Regions from separate parts of the Brevibacterium sp. K72 genome, predicted to be linked through region 1. Evidence: predicted binding sites of a transcription regulator. Region 1 holds the regulator's gene; each other region holds the start of a gene.
What was found. Region 1 encodes HspR, which represses chaperone genes until heat shock. Its sites were predicted from a motif close to AAGTTGAGTCNNNNNGACTCAACTT; they were not measured.

Region 1 (6,366 bases):
CACCAACGTGAAGAACACCGTGGCGTCCGTCAAGCGCCACATGGGAACCGACTGGGACACCGAGATCGGCGGCAAGAAGCTCACCGCTCCCGAGGTCTCCGCGCGCATCCTGCAGAAGCTCAAGCACGACGCTGAGGAATACCTCCAGGAGAAGGTCACCGACGCGGTCATCACCGTCCCGGCCTACTTCAACGACGCTGAGCGTCAGGCCACCAAGGATGCCGGTGAGATCGCCGGCCTCAACGTCCTGCGCATCATCAACGAGCCCACCGCCGCCGCTCTGGCCTACGGCCTCGAGCGCGGCAAGGAAGACGAGCTCATCCTCGTCTTCGACCTCGGCGGCGGTACGTTCGACGTCTCGCTGCTCGAAGTCGGCAAGGACGACGACGGCTTCTCGACCATTCAGGTCCGTGCGACCTCCGGCGACAACCGCCTCGGCGGTGACGACTGGGATCAGCGGATCGTCGATTGGCTGGTCGAGCAGGTCAAGAACAACTACGGCGTCGACCTGACCAAGGACTCGACGGCGATGCAGCGTCTCAAGGAGGCCGCTGAGCAGGCGAAGAAGGAGCTCTCGTCCGCGACGAGCACCAACATCTCCCTCCAGTACCTCTCGATGAGCGAGAACGGTCCGATCCACCTCGACGAGACCCTCACCCGGGCGAAGTTCGAGGACCTCACCAAGGACCTCCTCGAGCGCACGAAGGCCCCGTTCCACGCGGTGATGAAGGATGCCGGCGTGTCCGTCAAGGACATCGACCACGTCGTCCTCGTCGGTGGTTCGACCCGTATGCCCGGTGTCACCCAGGTCGTCACCGAGCTCACCGGAGGCAAGGAGCCCAACAAGGGCGTCAACCCCGATGAGGTCGTCGCGATCGGCGCCGCCGTCCAGGCCGGTGTGCTCATGGGCGAACGCAAGGACGTCCTCCTCATCGACGTCACCCCGCTCTCGCTCGGTCTCGAGACCAAGGGCGGCGTGATGACGAAGCTCATCGAACGCAACACCCCGATCCCGACCAAGCGCTCGGAGACGTTCACCACGGCTGAGGACAACCAGCCCTCGGTGTCGATCCAGGTGTTCCAGGGTGAGCGCGAGTTCACTCGCGACAACAAGAACCTCGGCACCTTCGAGCTCACCGGCATCGCGCCGGCGCCGCGCGGAGTCCCGCAGATCGAGGTCGCGTTCGACATCGACGCCAACGGCATCGTCCATGTCTCGGCCACCGACAAGGGAACCGGCAAGGAGCAGTCGATGACGATCACCGGCGGCTCGGCGCTTCCCAAGGAGGACATCGAGCGCATGGTCCGTGAGGCCGAGGAGCACGCGGAAGAGGACAAGAAGCGCCGTGAGGCCGCTGACGTCCGCAACAACGCGGAGAACCTCGCCTACCAGACCCAGAAGCTGCTCGACGACAACGCCGACAAGCTGCCTGAGGACGTCAAGTCGGAGATCCAGTCCGACGTCGACGCCGTCAAGGAAGCTCTCAAGGGCGAAGACGACGACGCGGTGAAGAAGGCGTTCGACACCCTCACCGAGAAGCAGCAGAAGATCGGCGAGGCGATCTACGCACAGCAGGAAGCCGGCGCCGGTGCTGCCGGCGGAGCCTCCGACCAGGGCGGCTCCGATGCCGGAACGGGCGCTGACGACGATGTCGTCGACGCCGAGGTCGTGGATGATGAGGACGAGGAGAAGAAGTAATGACCACCGAGGGCAACGATCCGTCGTCCGAGGAGCCACGCTTCACCTTCCATGACAAGCGCCGGGTCGATCCGGACACCGGTGAACTCCGTCCCGAGGCCGACGCCGAGTCGGCCTCGGGGGCCGGGGAGGGACAGGACACCGAGGAAGTGTTGGCCGATGCCAGCGACCTCGGGGTCGATATCCCCGCCGATGCCTCGAGCCTCAACGACACCGAGGCGGCCGCCGAACCGGGTGCGGCTGAGCCCGCCCCCGGAACGGAGGCCGCAGCCCACCTCGCGGATCTCAAGCGGATCAACGCGGAGTACGCCGCCTACCGGATGCGCGCCGACCGCGAACGCGAGCGGGCGGCAGCCGGCGGCACGATCAAGGTCGTCGAGGCGCTGGTCCCCGTCCTCGACGAGGTGCGGCTGGCGCAGGAGAACGGCGACGTCTCCGGGCCCTTCGAGGCCCACGTGAACAAGCTGCTCGACGCGCTGGCCAAGGTCGGCGTCGAACAGTACGGTGCCGTCGGCGACGAGTTCGATCCGCGGCTGCATGAGGCCCTCATGCAGCAGCCGTCGGACGACGTCGAGGTGCCGACGGTCTTCATGGTCATGCAGCCGGGCTACCGCATGGGTGATCGCATCATCCGCGCGGCCCGCGTCGGCGTGCAGCAGCCGGAGGACTGAGGACCCCGACCCCGCCGAGGTGGGACCGCCTCCCAGCGTTCGTGAGCGGATGCTGGGACGAAGGAACCGCCTCGGCGACGGTCCGGAGTCTCCGGGACGCAGACGTTGTCCGGGGGCTGCGGATTGTGAGCAGACAGATGAGGGAAACGATGACAGAGCCGAGGCCAGGTGGCAGCGGCACGACGAACAGGACAAGGAAGAAGGGAGGTGCCAGATGAGTACCGGACCGCAGAATGACTGGTTCGAGAAGGACTTCTACAAGACCCTCGGCGTCTCCAAGGACGCGACGGACTCCGAGATCAAGAAGGCCTACCGCAAGCTCGCGCGGAAGTACCATCCGGACGCGAATCCGGGGGACGCCGAGGCGGAGGCGAAGTTCAAGGAGATCGGACAGGCCCACCAGGTGCTGTCGAACAAGGAGTCGCGCGAACAGTACGACCAGGTCCGCGCGATGGGCAGCGGCGCCAGGTTCAGCGCCGGTGCCGGTGGTGCCGGCGGCGGAGGCGGGTTCGACGACGTCTTCTCCGACCTCTTCGGAGGCGGCGGTCGCACGCGCACACGCACGACCTACTCGCCCGGCGGCGGAGGTTTCGGCGGCGGATACGGCGACGTTCCGCCCGATCTCGCCGATCTGCTCAACGGCTTCGGCGGCGGTGCCTCCTACGGCGGCTACGGTGACAGCGGCTTCGGCGGCGGCTACTCGCCCCCGGTCAAGGGCGGTGACATCAAGTCCTCGACCAATCTCAGCTTCACCGAGGCTGCCAACGGTGCCTCGGTCAAGCTGAAGATGCCCAACGGCAAGCCGCTGACCGTGCGCACCCCGATCGGGGTCAAGGACGGGCAGAAGATCCGACTGGCAGGCAAGGGCAAGGCGAGCCCGAACGGCGGCGAGCCCGGCGACGTCATCCTCACGGTCCACGTCAAGCCGCACCCGGTGTTCACCCGCGACGGCGACAACCTGCGGATGGACCTGCCGGTGAGCTTCGACGAAGCGGCCCTCGGTGCGGAGGTCAAGGTGCCCACGCTCGGCGGTCAGCCCGTCAAGGTGAAGATCCCCGCGGGCACGCCCTCGGGTCGGACCCTGCGCGTGCGCGGCAAGGGCGTGCAGACGAAGAAGGGCACGGGCGACCTGCTCGTAACCGTTGAGATCGTCGCCCCGAAGAACCTCTCGAAGGAGGCCAAGGAAGCGGTCGAGGCCTACAAGGCGGCGACCGAGTCCGAGGATCCGCGAGCCGGCCTGCTCGATCGGGCCAAGGCGAGCTGAGGCGGCGGGGCACCATGCAGTTCTCTCAGAGTGCGGCGCTCTACGTCATCTCCGTGGCAGCGGAACTCGCGGGCATGCACCCGCAGACCCTGCGGCAGTATGACCGGATGGGCCTCGTCACCCCGCAGCGGACGGCCGGCAAGGGCCGCCGCTACTCGGGGCGGGACATCGCCAAGCTGCGCCTGATCCAGCATCTCTCGCAGGACGAGGGCGTCAACCTCGTGGGGATCAAGAAGATCATGGAGATGCAGAACCAGATCGACGCCCTCCGGAGCCGGAACCAGGAGCTCGAGGAGGAGGCCCTCGCCCAGGCGGAGGCACGCGAGCGGGATGCCCGCGTGTTCGCCGCCGGGTCGAGGGGCGACGTCGTCTCGATCGCCCGCGGCCGGCGGCCGAAGGTGTCGCCGGAGTCCGGGACCGGAGCCGTGGTGCTCTACGACGACTTCCGCGCCCGGAGGGTGTGAGCGCCCGGCGGCGACGCGGCGCCTGGTAGCACGGCGTGAGCGCCGGGCGGCGCCGGGCGTGAGCGAACAGGGGTGGCTGACGCCGCCCCTTTTCTCATGCCCGGGGTGTTCCTCCGCGCCGCCGGGTGTCCAGTGGCATCGCTTCGAGCCGAGTCCGCGCGCTGCCCACCTGATTGGGTCGGTTTTCGCCCGATGAGTCTGTTCATGAACCGACCGATCGGGCGAGAACCGACTCATTTGCGTGTGTGCGGGTCGGAGTGGCGCTCGGTTCCTGTGGCTCTGCCTGCAGGAAGCCCCTGAGCGCAGCCGATGTCCGCGGGTGCTCCCACAGCCACCACTGGTCACTGCGCGGACCTGTCCGCGAGATGAAACTTTGGTCTCGAAACATGGACGAAACTCAGTCGACACGCACCGAAACAATCGCCTGCCAGGATGGGCGATGTTGGGATCGGGCGCGACTGAGAGGGCCACCATGAAAGAGACATCGGCGACACCGCCGCCGGGCAGCAGCGAGGCGAAGACCGCGGCGCGGGAGAGCCTCGAGGACTACACGCTGCGCTTCGCCCCGCGCTCCTACCGGACTTGGGCGCCGGCCGTCGTCGCGACGAGTGCGCTCGGCGGGATCGCCTACCTCGCGGACTTCTCGATCGGCGCGAGCATCGGGCTCGCCCACGGCACGGCCAATGGGATCCTCGGCATCCTCACCGCGGCGATCATCATCTTCCTCACCGGGTGGCCGCTCGCGTTCTACGCCGCCCGCTACAACCTCGACCTCGACCTCATCACTCGCGGGGCCGGATTCGGCTACTACGGCTCGGTCATCACGAACATCATCTTCGCGACCTTCACCTTCATCTTCTTCGCCCTCGAGGGCTCGATCATGGCGCAGGGACTCTACCTCGGCCTCGGGATACCGCGCCCGATCGGCTACCTCCTCTCCACGGTCATCATCTTCCCGCTCGTCATCTTCGGCATGAAGGCCCTCGCCCGGCTCCAGGTCTCGACGACGCCGCTGTGGCTCGTCCTCATGGTCGTGCCCGTCGGCTACCTCATCGCCTTCCAGCCCGACTCCGTGAGCTCGTTCTTCGCCTACCAGGGCGAGAGCGGGGAGAGCGCGAACTTCGCCTCGGCGATGCTCGCCGCCGGCGTCTGCCTCTCCCTCATCGCCCAGATCGCCGAGCAGATCGACTACCTGCGCTTCATGCCGCCCCGCACCCCGGCCAACCGTCGCAGCTGGTGGACCGCGGTCATCCTCGCCGGTCCCGGCTGGGTGATCTTCGGGGCGACGAAGCAGATCATCGGCATGTTCCTCGCCGTCTACCTCATCGCCAACGTCCCCGGAGCGACGAGCTTCGCGACCGAACCCGTCCAGCAGCTGCTCGCCACCTACGAGCAGATGATGCCGCAGTGGCTCGCGCTCCTGCTCGCCGTCGTCCTCGTCGTCATCTCGCAGGTGAAGATCAACGTCACCAACGCCTACTCCGGCTCGCTGGCGTGGACGAACGCGTACACGCGGATCACCAAGCGCTACCCGGGGCGGATCACGTTCCTCGTCGTCAACCTCCTCTTCGCGCTCGCGCTCATGGAGCTGAACATGTTCGACTTCCTCAACGCGATCCTCAGCTTCTACGCCAACCTCGCGATGTCGTGGATCTGCGTCGTCGCCGCCGACATCGCGATCAACAAGTACGTCCTCGGACTCTCCCCGAAGACACCGGAGTTCCGTCGTGGGATGCTCTACGACTGGAATCCCGTCGGAGTCGTCTCGCTGCTCCTCTCCGGAGGAGTGTCGATCGCGATCTATTTCGGGGCCTTCGGGTCCGCCGTCCAGCCGTTCTCGCCGCTCTTCGCCGTCGGCATCGCGATCGTCGCGACCCCGCTCATGGCGATCCTCACCCGTGGCCGGTACTATCTGCGCCGCCGCGACGACGGCATCGACGTGCCCTTGCTCGACGAGCACGGCAACCCCACCGACGCCACCCTGTGGTGCCACGTCACGGAGATGGAGTTCGAGCGTCCGGACATGATCGCCTCGGCGAAGCGCGGACCCAACGGCGAAACCCTCTACCTCAGCTCCCTGGCACTGTCGACCGATCGCCTCGGCGAACACGTCCTGCCGGCCGACCCCGTGCGGGAGCGCTGATGCACTTCACTCCGGGCGACACGGAGAAGCTGCTGCTGTCGGTGGCCGGGATGATCGCCCGTGACCGGCTTGCACGGGGAGTGCCCCTCAACCACCCCGAGGCCATCGCGCTGCTGAGCACGTGG
Region 2 (6,366 bases), 1.3 Mb from region 1:
GTGATGCGGAAGGGGCCGGCGGTGTGGATCTTCGTCGCCTCGCCGGGTCCGAAGCCCTCGGCGTCGAGGTCGAGGGTGGAATCGGCGAGGAGGCCCGCGTTCATCGTCGACGTCGCCTGCGCGAAGCCCGGGGACGGGGCGCTGAAGTGGAAGCGGACGCGGCGGTCGTCGAGGACTTCGCTGCGCTCGTAGTTCGAGATCTGCTCGGACACGGGCAGGGTCCGGGCTTCGTCGCCGCGGCCGAAGAGGTCGAAGTTCTTCGCGACGTTCGCCGGTGTCAGCGGCGACCCGTCGGAGTAGGTGACGCCGTCGCGCAGGGTGAACGTGTACTGCGTGGCGTCGGCATTGACCTCGGGCAACTCGGTGGCCAGCCACGGATGGAGCTCGAGGGTCGTCGGGTCCTGCCAGAGCAGGCGGGCGGAGATGTTGTTCATGATCCCGCCGTTGGGGTAGAAGCCCACCGACGGCGGGTAGAGCAGCGTCCATGTCTGCGGCTCGAAGTACGTGAGCACCCCACCGGTCACCGGCGCTCCGTCGGTGAGCGGGTCGGTGTCCGTGGGCGTGCACGCGCTCAGCGTGATGAAGGTGCCGAGTCCGAGGCCGACGCCGAGGATGCTGCGGCGGGTCCGCATCGCCCTCGCCGAGGCGGGGGAGCGGGTCTCCGTCGGGGTGGGGACGGTCATGGGGTGAAGTCCTTAGAGCGGGTGGGAACGCGGAGGATCCCGACAGCGGTGGAGCGACGGTGCAGAGTCGAGCCGATTCGGATCGGAGCTGTTTAGCTCAACAATCGATGGGCGGCATCAATTCCGGGGTGGCGCACGTCGATGTCCGACATGTGGCGCGCTGTGGGGTCATCTGCATGGAATGAGTCAACCGCACCGGGATATGTGGCGTCAATTCGTGCCTTAATATTGAGACATGCTGCTGCCGCGCACCTTCGATCACGTCGTCATCGCTGTCCCCGATCTCGCTCGATCTGTTGAGCAATGTGAGTCTGTCCTGGGGGTTCGTCCAGTTGAGGGTGGGTCTCATCCCGGCGCCGGGACCGCCAACGCCCTCCTCGGCCTCGAGGTGGCGGGATCTCCGCTCATCCGCGGCTATCTCGAGATCCTCGGCCCCGACCCCGAGCAGGATCCGGCCCTGGCCGAGACCAGGCTCGCCGGGGTCACCGAACCCATCGTCCAGCGGTGGGCGGTCCACCCGGATGACTTCGACGGCCTCGTCGCGGCTGCTGCGGTCTCGAACGATCCGCCCGTCGACCTCGGCGGGGTCTATGACATGAGCCGGCGGACCCCAGAAGGTGAGGTCCTCGACTGGCGGCTGACGCGGCGGACTCCGCTCGCGCTCGGGGGAGTCCAGCCCTTCCTTATCGATTGGAAGGGCTCACCGCACCCGGCCGAGCAGGACCTGCCGCGGGTCACGCTCGACCAGTTCTGGGCGACGAGCCCCGACCCCGGAGCCGTCCGCGCCGTCCTCGCGACCCTCGATGCGAGGATCGAGGTCGAGGAGGGTGAGGTCGACGCTCTCTATGTGCGGCTCGAGGGGCCGGGTGGACAATGGATCCTGTGATCCCTGCTCATCTTGACCACCTCGTCGTCACCGTTCCCGACCTCGCTGCCGGGGTCGACGACTTCGCGCGGGCGACCGGAGTGAGGCCGGTGCCCGGGGTTCGGGACGGCGAATTTCCTCGTCGGACTCGCCCCGGCCGGATTGCAGGCGGGAGCGCGCACGTACCTCGAGATCCTCGGCCCCGATCCTGGGCAGGAGCGCCCTGCCGACGGGACCCTGCCGCTCGATGCGCATCTGGCGACAGCCCCGACCCTGCAGACATGGGCGATCCACCCGCCGGAGTTCCCGGACAGGGTTGCGGCGGCGAACTCCGCGGGCGTCGACATCGGCGAGGTGAGGGACATGTCGCGTGAGACCGCGGACGGCGAGCTGCTCGAGTGGCGACTGACCTCCCGGGCGCCCCTGCCGGCGGAGGGGACGCAGCCGTTCCTCATCGACTGGGGAGAGTCGGCGCACCCCGCCGAGGCGGGACTGCCGACCGTCGAGCTGCTGTCCCTGCAGATCGTGTCGCCCGATGTGGGAGCCACACGGCAGGCGCTCGAGGTGCTCGGGGCCGGTGACGCCGAGGTGATCCCCGGTGATGAGTACCGCGTGCGGGCGGTGCTGCGCGGGCCGGGCGGTCGGCTCGAGTTCTGAGGGCAACTCCCCGTTAGACTCGCCCTGTGACCCATCCCCGTTCGCGCGCCGTCCGCGCCGCCTCGGCGCTCGCCGTCCTCACGCTCCTCGCCGGTATCGGCGCGTGCGCGCCGGCTGCTGAGCCGACAGAGACGCGGCGGACGCCGCAGGTGGTCGAGACGATCGCCGCCCCCTCGGTGACCGAGCCGGCCGAGCCGACCACGGGTCCGACCACCGGGTCGACGCAGGAGGCGGTGAGCGAGGACGACATCGAGATGGAGGGCAGCGGAGAGTGGAAGCGGCCCGCCGAGGAGGTCGGTCCCAATCGCGACGGCGGCCGGACCTTCCAGGTCGCGCTGCGGGTCGAGGACAACCTGCCGATCGACGTCGACGAGGCGGCCGGCTTCATCATCGACACGCTCCAGGACGAGCGGGGCTGGCAGGACATCGACGATGTCTCGATCGAGCTCGTCGACAAGGGACAGGATGCGATGATCAGCATCGCGAGCCCGAACACCGTCGACGAGATGTGCCTGCCGCTGCGCACCCTCGGCAAGCTCTCGTGCCGCAACGGGCCCAATGTCATCCTCAATGCGAAGCGCTGGGTGAGTGCGACCGAGGAGTTCGACGATCTCACTCAGTACCGGCAGTACCTCATCAACCACGAGGTCGGCCACGCCCTCGGCCACGGACACGCATCGTGCCCGGGCACGGGAAAGACCGCCCCGCTCATGCAGCAGCAGACGAAGGGACTCCAAGGCTGCAAGCCCAATGGCTGGCCGTCTGAAGGTTAGGGGCACAGAGGGTTAAGGGGCACAGGCTCCCCTCAGCCCTCAGCCCTCAGCGCCCGAATCTGCGTCCCTGAACCTCCGGGTCGCGACATCCTGCTGGGCCAGCCGGCGCAGGGCGAGCAGCACGGGTTCGAGGAGCAGAGTGCCGAGCACGGCCTGACGGACGGCCCCGTCGATCTCATCGGTGGGCACGGTCGCCACCTCCGCCTCGGCGAGGTCATGGATCGTACGACCGTATCGAGCGAGCCCGCCGTCGAGGACCTCGACGCCGCCGGCCTCGACGGCGCGCAGCGCGCTCGCAAGCTGGCGGACCTCGACGCTCTCCGGATCCACCGACCATCCGAGTTCGGCGATGAGCGCAAGGGCAGGGCCGTCGTCGGGGGCATCGGCGGGCTCCTGCGCGGTCGCCTCCTGTGCGGCGCCGAGGACGCCGATGAACGTGTCCGGCGGATCGTCGATGACTCCGAGCACGCGCTTCGCCTTCTCGATCGAGAGCCGTGCCGGGCCGAGAAGCGCGCGGATGAGCTCGAGGCGGTTGACGTGCGCCTCGGTGTAGACCGCCTGCGTCGCCGAGGTCCGCTCGCCGGCGGGCAGCAGACCTTCACGCAGGTAGTACTTGATCGTCGCCACCGGCACGTCGCTGCGGCGCGAGAGCTCGGAGATGCGCATGCGGACCTCGTTTCGTTCATCGGAGACGAATGTCGACCGACCCTTGACATTGGAGAGTCAAGGTATCCAATATTGGAGAGTGCAGATATCCATTATGGCAGGGGCGAGCGATGGCGACGACAGCGAACACACCAGAGGCGACTGATCCACCGACCGGCGCAGGCGCGCCGACGAGTTCGCGGCGAGCGGTCCCCGGGCCGGAGAAGCTCACCCACGACTACGACGGCGAGCTCGTCGTCTTCATCATCGGCATGCGGATCCGCCGATGGTGGCGCTTCGACCAGTGGATACCGGTCTTCGCGGCCATGCCGCGGATGCTCGCCGAGCTCTCCGCGGACCCGGACTCGGGAATGCGCGGCTACCGGCTCGTGTTCGATCTCCGTGGACCCTGGCTCGTCCAGTACTGGGATTCGCTCGAGAAGATCTACAGCTACGCCGCCGCCCCCGAATCCGAGCACCGTCCGGCCTGGACGGCGTTCAACAAGCGGGCCCGCTCGGCGCCGAACGCCGTCGGCGTCTGGCACGAGACGTTCCCCGTCGCCGGAGCCGAGTCGATGTACGTCGGCACGCCGCCGTTGGGACTCGCGAAGGCCGTCGGCACCCGTCCGGTCGGTCCGCGCAGCGTCCGCGCCCGTGACCGGCAGGCGCGTCGCGACCGGTGAGGGACCCGCGCCGCAGCGGCCGCGGAGACCTCGCTCACGCTCGGATTCGGGCGGGGAATAACCCCGAAGTGATTCTCGTTGATTGGGTCAAAGGACTTAACTGAGTCACCCTGACTCAACTTTCAAGAGGAGGTCACTTTGGCTAACTTCTTCGGACCTTCCAGCGGCGGCGAGGGCTCGTTCGACGAGTTCCTCGCCCGCTACCTGCAGGGTCAGAACACCCCACGTCAGGGCCGTTCCGTCGACATCAACCGGCTGCTGTCCAAGCGCACCCGGGAGGTCGTCGACGGTGCCGCCGCCCTGTCCCGCGGTCGCGGCCAGGAAGAGGTCGACGCGCTGCACCTGCTGCGCGTCATGGTCGAATCCGAGCACGGCTCGGCGTCGCTGCGTCAGATGGGCGCCGACCCCGAGGCGATCGTGACCGCGATCGACGAACGACTGCCCGAGGCAGCCGAATCACGCACCGGCGACGGTGCGCCCACGCTCACGGGCGCTGCTCAGAAGGCGCTGCTCGACGCCTACCAGGTGGCCCGGGCGTTCGGATCGACCTACATCGACCCCGAGCACGTGTTCTTCGCCTTCGTCCTCAATCAGGAGATGCCCGCCGGGCGGATCCTCGCACAGGCCGGGGTCACCCAGGCCACGCTGCAGGCCGGTGCTCAGGCCGCCGAGGCGAAGCAGAATGCGAACGCCTCCGGTGAGACCAATGGGGAGGAGTCGATGCTCGAGAAGTTCGGCACCGACCTCACCGCGCTCGCCGCTGAGGGTCGGCTCGACCCGGTCATCGGCCGCGGCGACGAGATCGAGGAGACCATCGAGATCCTCGCTCGCCGAACGAAGAACAACCCCGTTCTCATCGGCGAAGCCGGTGTCGGCAAGACCGCGATCGCCGAAGGCCTCGCCCAGGCGATCGAGTCCGGCGAGATTCCCGCGCAGCTGCAGGGCAAGCGCGTCATCGCCCTCGACATGCCCGGCATGCTCGCCGGTACCCGCTACCGCGGTGACTTCGAGGAACGACTGACCAACACGCTCGACGAGATCGCCGCCGACGGCGACACGATCGTCTTCGTCGACGAGCTCCACACGCTCGTCGGCGCCGGCGGCAACGGCGAATCGAACTCGATGGACGCCGGCAACATCCTCAAGCCGCGGCTCGCCCGCGGAGATCTCCACCTCCTCGGCGCGACGACGCTGCGGGAGTTCCGGACCATCGAGAAGGACTCGGCACTCGCCCGCCGGTTCCAGCCGGTCATGGTCGGGGAGCCGAGCATCGAGGACGCCGTGACGATCCTCGACGGCCTCTCCGGTCGCTACGCCGACCACCACGGCGTCACCTACGACGCCGAGGCGATCCGGGCAGCGGTCGAACTCTCGCACCGCTACATCACCGACCGGTACCTGCCGGACAAGGCGATCGACCTCATCGATCAGGCCGGAGCGCGGCTCTCGCTCAAGCGCGGACCCGTCGTCGACACCTCGGCGCTGCGGGCACGCCTCGGCGAGCTCGAAGCGGAGAAGAACTCCGCGATAGCCGCCGAGCACTACGAGCGGGCCGGGGAGATCCGTGACGAGATCTCCGCCCTGACGGATCAGCTCGAAGCCGTCCTCGGCTCAGCGGCCGCCTCGGCGAAAGAGGGCGGCGACCGCGTCGTCGATGCCGAGCAGATCGCTGCCGTCGTGTCCCGGGCGACCGGGATCCCCGCGTCGTCCATGACGCAGGAGACGAAGATCCGCCTCGCCGGGCTCGAGGACATGCTCCACGAGCGCGTCGTCGGTCAGGACGACGCCGTGACCGCGGTGTCGAAGGCCATCCGCCGGTCGCAGACCGGCATGGGCGACCCGCAGCGGCCGATCGGCAGCTTCCTCTTCCTCGGCCCGACGGGCGTGGGCAAGACGGAGCTGGCGAAGGCCCTCGCTGCGACCCTGTTCGATGACGAGGCGGCGATGATCCGCTTCGACATGAGCGAGTTCGGGGAACGGCACACCGTGTCGCGTCTCGTCGGTGCTCCTCCCGGCTACGTCGGCTACGACGAGGCCGGACAGCTCACCGAGCAGGTGCG
Region 3 (6,366 bases), 150 kb from region 1:
CAGCACCGCGCTCTGCTCTTCATCGACGGCGACCTCGAGGACTCCGCGGTCAACACCGCACCGCTCGCGGCCCCCGTGCTCGCCGGCGAGGCCGATATGACGATCGCGATCCTCCCCGCCCAGAAGCGCAAGGGCGGGGGCTTCGGCTTCGTCGTCGGGCTCGCGAAGAAGGGCATCGCCGAACTCTCAGGATTCGAGGCGACCCAGCCGCTCTCGGGCATGCGGTGCCTGAGCCGGGAGGCCTTCGATGCGGCCCTGCCGTTCGCCGCCGGTTGGGGGGTGGAGACAGCGATGACGATCGACGTCGTCAACGCGGGCCTGCGCGTCGAGGAGGTCGAATGCGACCTCCACCACCGGGTCACCGGCCGCGACCTCAAGGCTCAGCTCCACCGCGCAGCCCAGTACCGCGACGTCGCCCGGGCCCTGCTGGCGCGTCGACTGAAGGGCCGGAAGTGAGGTACGCGTACCTCGGCCCCGAAGCGACGTTCACCGAGGCGGCGCTGCTGCGCTACCTCGACGCCCACGACCTGCGGGAGCAGGCGACGACCCAGCCGATGCGCGGTGCCGCGGCCGCCCTCGACGCCGTCCTCGACGGCGACTGCCTCGCCGCGGTCGTCCCGATCGAGAACTCCGTCGAGGGCGGGGTGCCGGCGACGATCGATGCGCTCACCGAGCACGGCGACCTCCAGATCATCGCCGAGGTGGTCGTCCCCGTCCGCTTCGTCCTCGCCGTGCGTCCGGGCACCGCCGCCTCGGCGATCACCTCGTTCGGCACCCACCCCCACGGGGAGGCCCAGGTGCGCGGCTACATGGCCGAGCACTACCCCGACGCCGTCTACATCCCGACGTCGTCGACGGCCGCCGCTGCCCGCGACCTCGCGGGCGACGCCGCCGACCACGTCGCCGCGGTGTGTCCGGCGCTCGCTGCCGAACGCTACGGCCTCGAGGTCATCGCCACCGACATCGGGGACCGCCAGGACGCGGTCACCCGCTTCGTCGTCGTCACCCTGCCCGGCCCGATCCCCGCGCAGACCGGGGCGGACAAGACGACACTGGTTGCGGCCCTGCGCTCCGACCGGCCCGGTGCCCTCCTCGAACTCCTCGAGCAGTTCTCGACCCGCGGGATCACGATGTCGCGGATCGAGTCACGCCCCACCGGTGACCGGCTCGGTCTCTACCAGTTCTCCATCGACCTCCTCGGCCACATCAGGGAGGCCAGGGTCTCCGACGCCCTCGTCGGGGTCCACCGGGTCGCGATGAGCGTGAAGTTCCTCGGCAGCTACCCGAGCGCCGACGCCACCCGTCCGATCATCGATCCGACGACGACGGACTCCGCGTTCGCCGAGGCGACCGCGTGGCTGACCGGAGTCCTCGACCGCGACGACTGATCCCACCCCTGCGACGAAGGAGTCGACGATGGACACCGCCCCTGCCGGCACCGGCACGCCCCCTGCCCCCGACGCGATCATCGTCGGGGCGGGACTGGCCGGCCTCGTCGCCGCCTTTGAGCTCACCCGTGCGGGCAGGAGCGTCCTCATCGTCGACCAGGAGAACCGGGCCTCCCTCGGCGGGCAGGCGTTCTGGTCCCTCGGCGGGCTCTTCCTCGTCGACTCCCCCGAACAGCGTCGCCTGGGAGTGCGGGACTCCCTCGACCTCGCCCGCTCCGACTGGGCCGCCTCGGCGGGGTTCGACCGGGAGGAGGACCGCTGGCCGCGCAAGTGGGCCGATGCCTACCTCGACTTCGCCGCCGGGGAGAAGCGGGACTACCTCCACGGCCTCGGGCTGCGGCTGACCCCGATCGTCGGGTGGGCCGAACGCGGCGGCACCGAACCCGGCGACCACGGGAACTCCGTGCCCCGATTCCACCTCACGTGGGGCACCGGTCCCGAGGTCGTGCGGATCTTCCGGGAGCCCGTCGAAGCCGCCGAGGCGGCCGGCCGGGTCGACTTCCGCTTCCGTCACCGGGTCGATGAGCTGCTCACCGACGACCGCGGCGTCGTCGGTGTGCGCGGACGGGTGCTCGCACCGAGCCCGACGGCGCGCGGGATCGCCTCGAACCGGGAGGAGGTCGACGACTTCGAGTTCCGTGCCCCGGCCGTCATCGTCACCAGCGGCGGGATCGGGCACAGCTTCGAGACGATGCGCAGGTTCTGGCCGACCGAGCGCCTCGGCCCGTTCCCCGACCGGATGCTCGCGGGCGTGCCCGCCCATGTCGACGGGGGGATGCTCGGCATCGCCGAGGCGGCGGGGGCGAGTCTGATCAACCGGGACCGGATCTGGGCGTACACCGAGGGCATCGAGAACTGGAACCCGATCTGGCCGGGCCACGGGATCCGCATCATCCCCGGCCCCTCCTCGCTGTGGTTCGACGCCGCCGGGCAGCGTCTGCCCGCCCCGAACTACCCGGGATTCGACACGAACCGGACGATGGCCGCGATCCTGAGCACCGGGCACGACTACTCGTGGTTCGTCCTCAACGCCTCGATCATCCGCAAGGAGTTCGCGCTCTCGGGCTCCGAGCAGAACCCCGACCTCACGCTCAAGGACATCCGGGTCACCCTCGACCGCGTGCGCTCCTCCGGCGCGCCCGCCCCCGTCGAGGCGTTCACCCGGTTCGGGTCCGACTTCGTCGTCGCCGAGACCACCGAGGAGCTCGTCGCGGGGATGAATGCCCGCTCCCGGGGCCCGGTCATCGACCACGATGACCTCGTCGCGCAGATCGCAGCCCGGGACCGGGAGATCGGGGACGCCGACCCCCGGGATCCGCAGGTGCAGGCGATCCACCGGGCCCGGCGCTACCTCGGCGATCGGATCGTGCGGGTCCAGCGCCCGCATGCGATCCTCGACCCCGCGCACGGACCGCTCATCGCCGTCCGGTTGGGAATCCTCTCACGCAAGACCCTCGGAGGGCTCGAGACGGACCTCGACGCCCAGGTCCTCGACTCCGGCGGTGAGCCGATCCCGGGTCTCTTCGCCGCCGGTGAGGTCGCCGGGTTCGGCGGCGGCGGAATGCACGGGTACAACGCGCTCGAGGGGACGTTCCTCGGCGGGTGCATCTTCTCGGGACTGCGCGCCGGTCGCGCCGTGGCCGCACGGCCGAGGTAGGGCGTCGGCGGCCTCAGGCTGAACTGACAGTGTGCGGTTCAGGCGGCGGGGCCGGGGGCGTCGGTTCAGGCGGCGGGGCCGGGGTTCTCCGCGTCGGGGGCGGTCGCCTCGGCGCCCGAGACGGGGCCGGCGGGGCGCTGGAGGCGCGACGGGGTGAGGTACTGGGTCGTCGAGATCCCGAGCACCCGCTGCTGGCGGGAGAGGTTGTACGTGCGGTCGTGCTGGAGGTATTCGACGAGGAACAGCCGGGCGCTGTCCCCGCGCCGGAACAGCGACTTCACCTTGAGCCCCACCTTCGCTGCGACGAGCGCCTTGTCCTTGGCGATCGCCTCGATGACGACGGGGTCATAGCCCATCCGGGCGAAATGCGTGGCCACCGCATCCTTGAGGCGGTAGGGGATCGGGTCGCCGATGTTGAACGGCCCCGAGGCCTTGGGCACGTCGAGACACGCGAGTGCCGCCCGGACGAGATTGTCGATCGCCGTCAGGGTCATCTTCTGCCGACCGCCGCCGGGCAGGGTGAGGACCCCTTTGCGTGCGAAGCAGCGCAGGCTGGGCATGAACATCGTCTCGCCCGGGCCGTAGACGGCGGCAGGGCGGAGGATCGCGGCGTCGGGACGGATGCGGGTGACCAGCTGCTCGGCGAGCACATGGGTCTTCGCGTAGTCGTCGTGGTACTCGCTCGGGCCCTTCGGGCCCGCCTCCTCCCAGAGGTCGGTGTGCGGGGCCGTCGGTGAGTAGACGGTCGTCGAGGACAGATGGACGATCCTCGCGTCCTCGAAGGCGTCGAGGACGTTGCGGGTGCCGGTGACACGCACGTCGTAGAAGTCGTCGTAGGCTGCGGTGACGTCGTGGATGCCGGCACAGTGGAAGACAGCGGTGACCTTCTTCGCCAGAGAGCGGATCGGGGCCGGCGCCTCCTGTCGGATGTCCCATTCGTGGAAGTTCACGCCCGGGATCTGCGGATCCCGTCGGCACAGGGCGTAGACCGGTTCGTCACGGGTCGCCAGGGCACGGGCGATGGCACCGCCGATGAAGCCGCTCGCCCCGGTCACCACTATCGCCACGGCCGCTCCTCGCTCTTTCCCGCTCTCACCGGTCCCGGGTGCGCGCATCCCCCTGCGGCATGTCGAGCATGGCCGGATCGGCATCGGTCAGGGGGAGTCCGCTGCACACGGAACACTGCCTTGCCTAAGGCAACTGTAACCGACCACACGGACTCGGCCGCGTCGGGCCCGCAGAAATCGTTCCCCACAAGACCTCATCGTGAGAATACAATTGCCTCAGCTGTAACCGCCCTTGTCCCCAGTCGCCTGGAATCAGGAGCCGCCGATGACGCCGCCGCACACGACCATCGGCCACGGGGCTGCGACGAAGGCCGCCGGGATCCACGCGCGGCCCGGACCACCGCGCCGGCGTCCTCTCTCCCCCTCCGCCCTCGCCGCCCAGCCGCACGTTGCCCTCACCGCCCGGCCGGGCCCCGCCATCTCCGCCCAACCTGGCGCCGCCATCTCCGCCCGGGCGGACCCCGCGACCATCCACCGCCCCGGCGTCGAGGCGGTGGTGCAACCCTGATCTCGGCGACAATTCCCCCTCGAAAACCAAAGTTGAGTGGAATAGACTCAACTTTTGAGGTGTTGGAACGAAGAGAAGTCACACACACCAGTTGAAGGAGATGCGCATGGACGCACAGATGACGACCAAGTCACGAGAGGCGCTGCAGGCGGCGGTCAATGACGTCGTCGCGCGCCACAACAACCAGATCGAACCGGCCCACCTCGTCGCGGCGCTGCTCGAGCAGCCGGATTCCCTCGCCTCGAACCTGCTGGCCAAGGTCGGTGCCGACCGCCAGTCCGTTCTCACCGCCGTCGACGCCGTGATCGGCGGATTCCCCACAGTCAGCGGTCAGTCCGTCTCGCAGCCGAGCCTCTCGCGCGCCGGCCTCGAGATGATGAACCTCGCCCAGGAGGAGATGACGGCGCTCGGCGACCAGTACGTCTCCACCGAGCACCTCCTGCTCGCGGCAGCCGCGATGCACGACGGCTCGGGCGATGCCCTGCGCAGCAACGGCGCGAGCCGCGACGCGCTGCTCGCCGCCCTGCCGGAGCTGCGCGGCGGCAAGAAGGTCACCTCGGAGAACCCTGAGGACACGATGCAGTCGCTCGAGAAGTTCGGCATCGACCTCACCGCGGCCGCCCGCGAAGGCAAGCTCGACCCGGTCATCGGCCGTGACAAGGAGGTGCGCCGGGTCATCCAGGTGCTCTCGCGCCGGACGAAGAACAACCCCGTCCTCATCGGCGAGCCCGGCGTCGGCAAGACCGCCGTCGTCGAGGGCCTCGCCCAGCGCATCGTCGCCGGCGACGTGCCCGAGTCCCTGCGGGACAAGACGCTCATCAGCCTCGACCTCTCGGCCATGGTGGCCGGAGCGAAGTACCGCGGTGAGTTCGAGGAGCGCCTCAAGGCGGTCCTCGAGGAGATCAAGAACGCCGACGGCCAGATCATCACGTTCATCGACGAGCTCCACACGATCGTCGGGGCCGGGGCCGGCGGGGACTCCTCGATGGATGCCGGCAACATGCTCAAGCCGATGCTCGCCCGCGGCGAGCTGCGGCTCATCGGTGCGACCACGCTCGATGAGTACCGCGAGAACATCGAGAAGGACCCGGCGCTCGAACGCCGCTTCCAGCAGGTGTTCGTCGGCGAACCGAGCGTCGAGGACACCATCGCGATCCTCCGCGGACTCAAGGAGCGCTACGAAGCGCACCACAAGGTCTCGATCAACGACGGCGCCCTCGTCGCCGCAGCCGGCCTGTCGAACCGGTACATCACCGGCAGGCAGCTGCCGGACAAGGCGATCGACCTCGTCGACGAGGCGGCATCACGGCTGCGTATGGAGATCGACTCGGCTCCGGCGGAGATCGACGAGCTGCGCCGTGCCGTCGACCGCCTGAAGATGGAGGAGATGGCCCTGTCGAAGGAGACCGACTCCGCCTCCCAGGAGCGGCTGAGCAACCTGCGCGCCGACCTCGCGGACAAAGAGGAGAACCTCCGCGGCCTCGAGGCGACGTGGGAGTCCCAGCGGGCCGGCCTCAACCGGGTCGGCGAGCTGAAGACGAAGCTCGACGAACTGCGCTCGCAGGCCGAGAAGGCCCAGCGCGACACGGACCTCGAGACGGCGTCGCGTCTGCTCTACGGGGAGATCCCCGCGGTGCAGAAGGAGATCGCCGAGGCCGAGGCCGAGGAGGCAGAGGCCGACGCCGG

Region 2: ACQ1RG_RS07905 (ATP-dependent Clp protease ATP-binding subunit) is a predicted target of HspR. The motif match lies at 4,404-4,428, and genes of this name have one in related genera.
Region 3: clpB (ATP-dependent chaperone ClpB) is a predicted target of HspR. The motif match lies at 4,710-4,734, and genes of this name have one in related genera.

What each region holds. Positions count from the first base shown of each region.
Region 1 covers NZ_CP191582.1:534,113-540,478, reverse strand. The annotation lists gene dnaK (molecular chaperone DnaK) at 1-1,699, shown strand, start outside; gene ACQ1RG_RS02415 (nucleotide exchange factor GrpE) at 1,699-2,370, shown strand; gene ACQ1RG_RS02410 (DnaJ C-terminal domain-containing protein) at 2,585-3,634, shown strand; gene ACQ1RG_RS02405 (heat shock protein transcriptional repressor HspR) at 3,649-4,098, shown strand; gene ACQ1RG_RS02400 (purine-cytosine permease family protein) at 4,571-6,241, shown strand; gene ACQ1RG_RS02395 (urease subunit gamma) at 6,241-6,366, shown strand, end outside.
Region 2 covers NZ_CP191582.1:1,800,344-1,806,709, forward strand. The annotation lists gene ACQ1RG_RS07875 (TIGR04028 family ABC transporter substrate-binding protein) at 1-683, opposite strand, end outside; gene ACQ1RG_RS07880 (VOC family protein) at 919-1,569, shown strand; partial or broken gene ACQ1RG_RS07885 (VOC family protein) at 1,557-2,205, shown strand; gene ACQ1RG_RS07890 (DUF3152 domain-containing protein) at 2,232-2,978, shown strand; gene ACQ1RG_RS07895 (MerR family transcriptional regulator) at 3,018-3,644, opposite strand; gene ACQ1RG_RS07900 (DUF4188 domain-containing protein) at 3,755-4,306, shown strand; gene ACQ1RG_RS07905 (ATP-dependent Clp protease ATP-binding subunit) at 4,445-6,366, shown strand, end outside.
Region 3 covers NZ_CP191582.1:688,915-695,280, forward strand. The annotation lists gene ACQ1RG_RS03045 (glycosyltransferase family 2 protein) at 1-456, shown strand, start outside; gene pheA (prephenate dehydratase) at 453-1,388, shown strand; gene ACQ1RG_RS03055 (FAD-binding dehydrogenase) at 1,417-3,105, shown strand; gene ACQ1RG_RS03060 (NAD-dependent epimerase/dehydratase family protein) at 3,171-4,172, opposite strand; gene clpB (ATP-dependent chaperone ClpB) at 4,787-6,366, shown strand, end outside.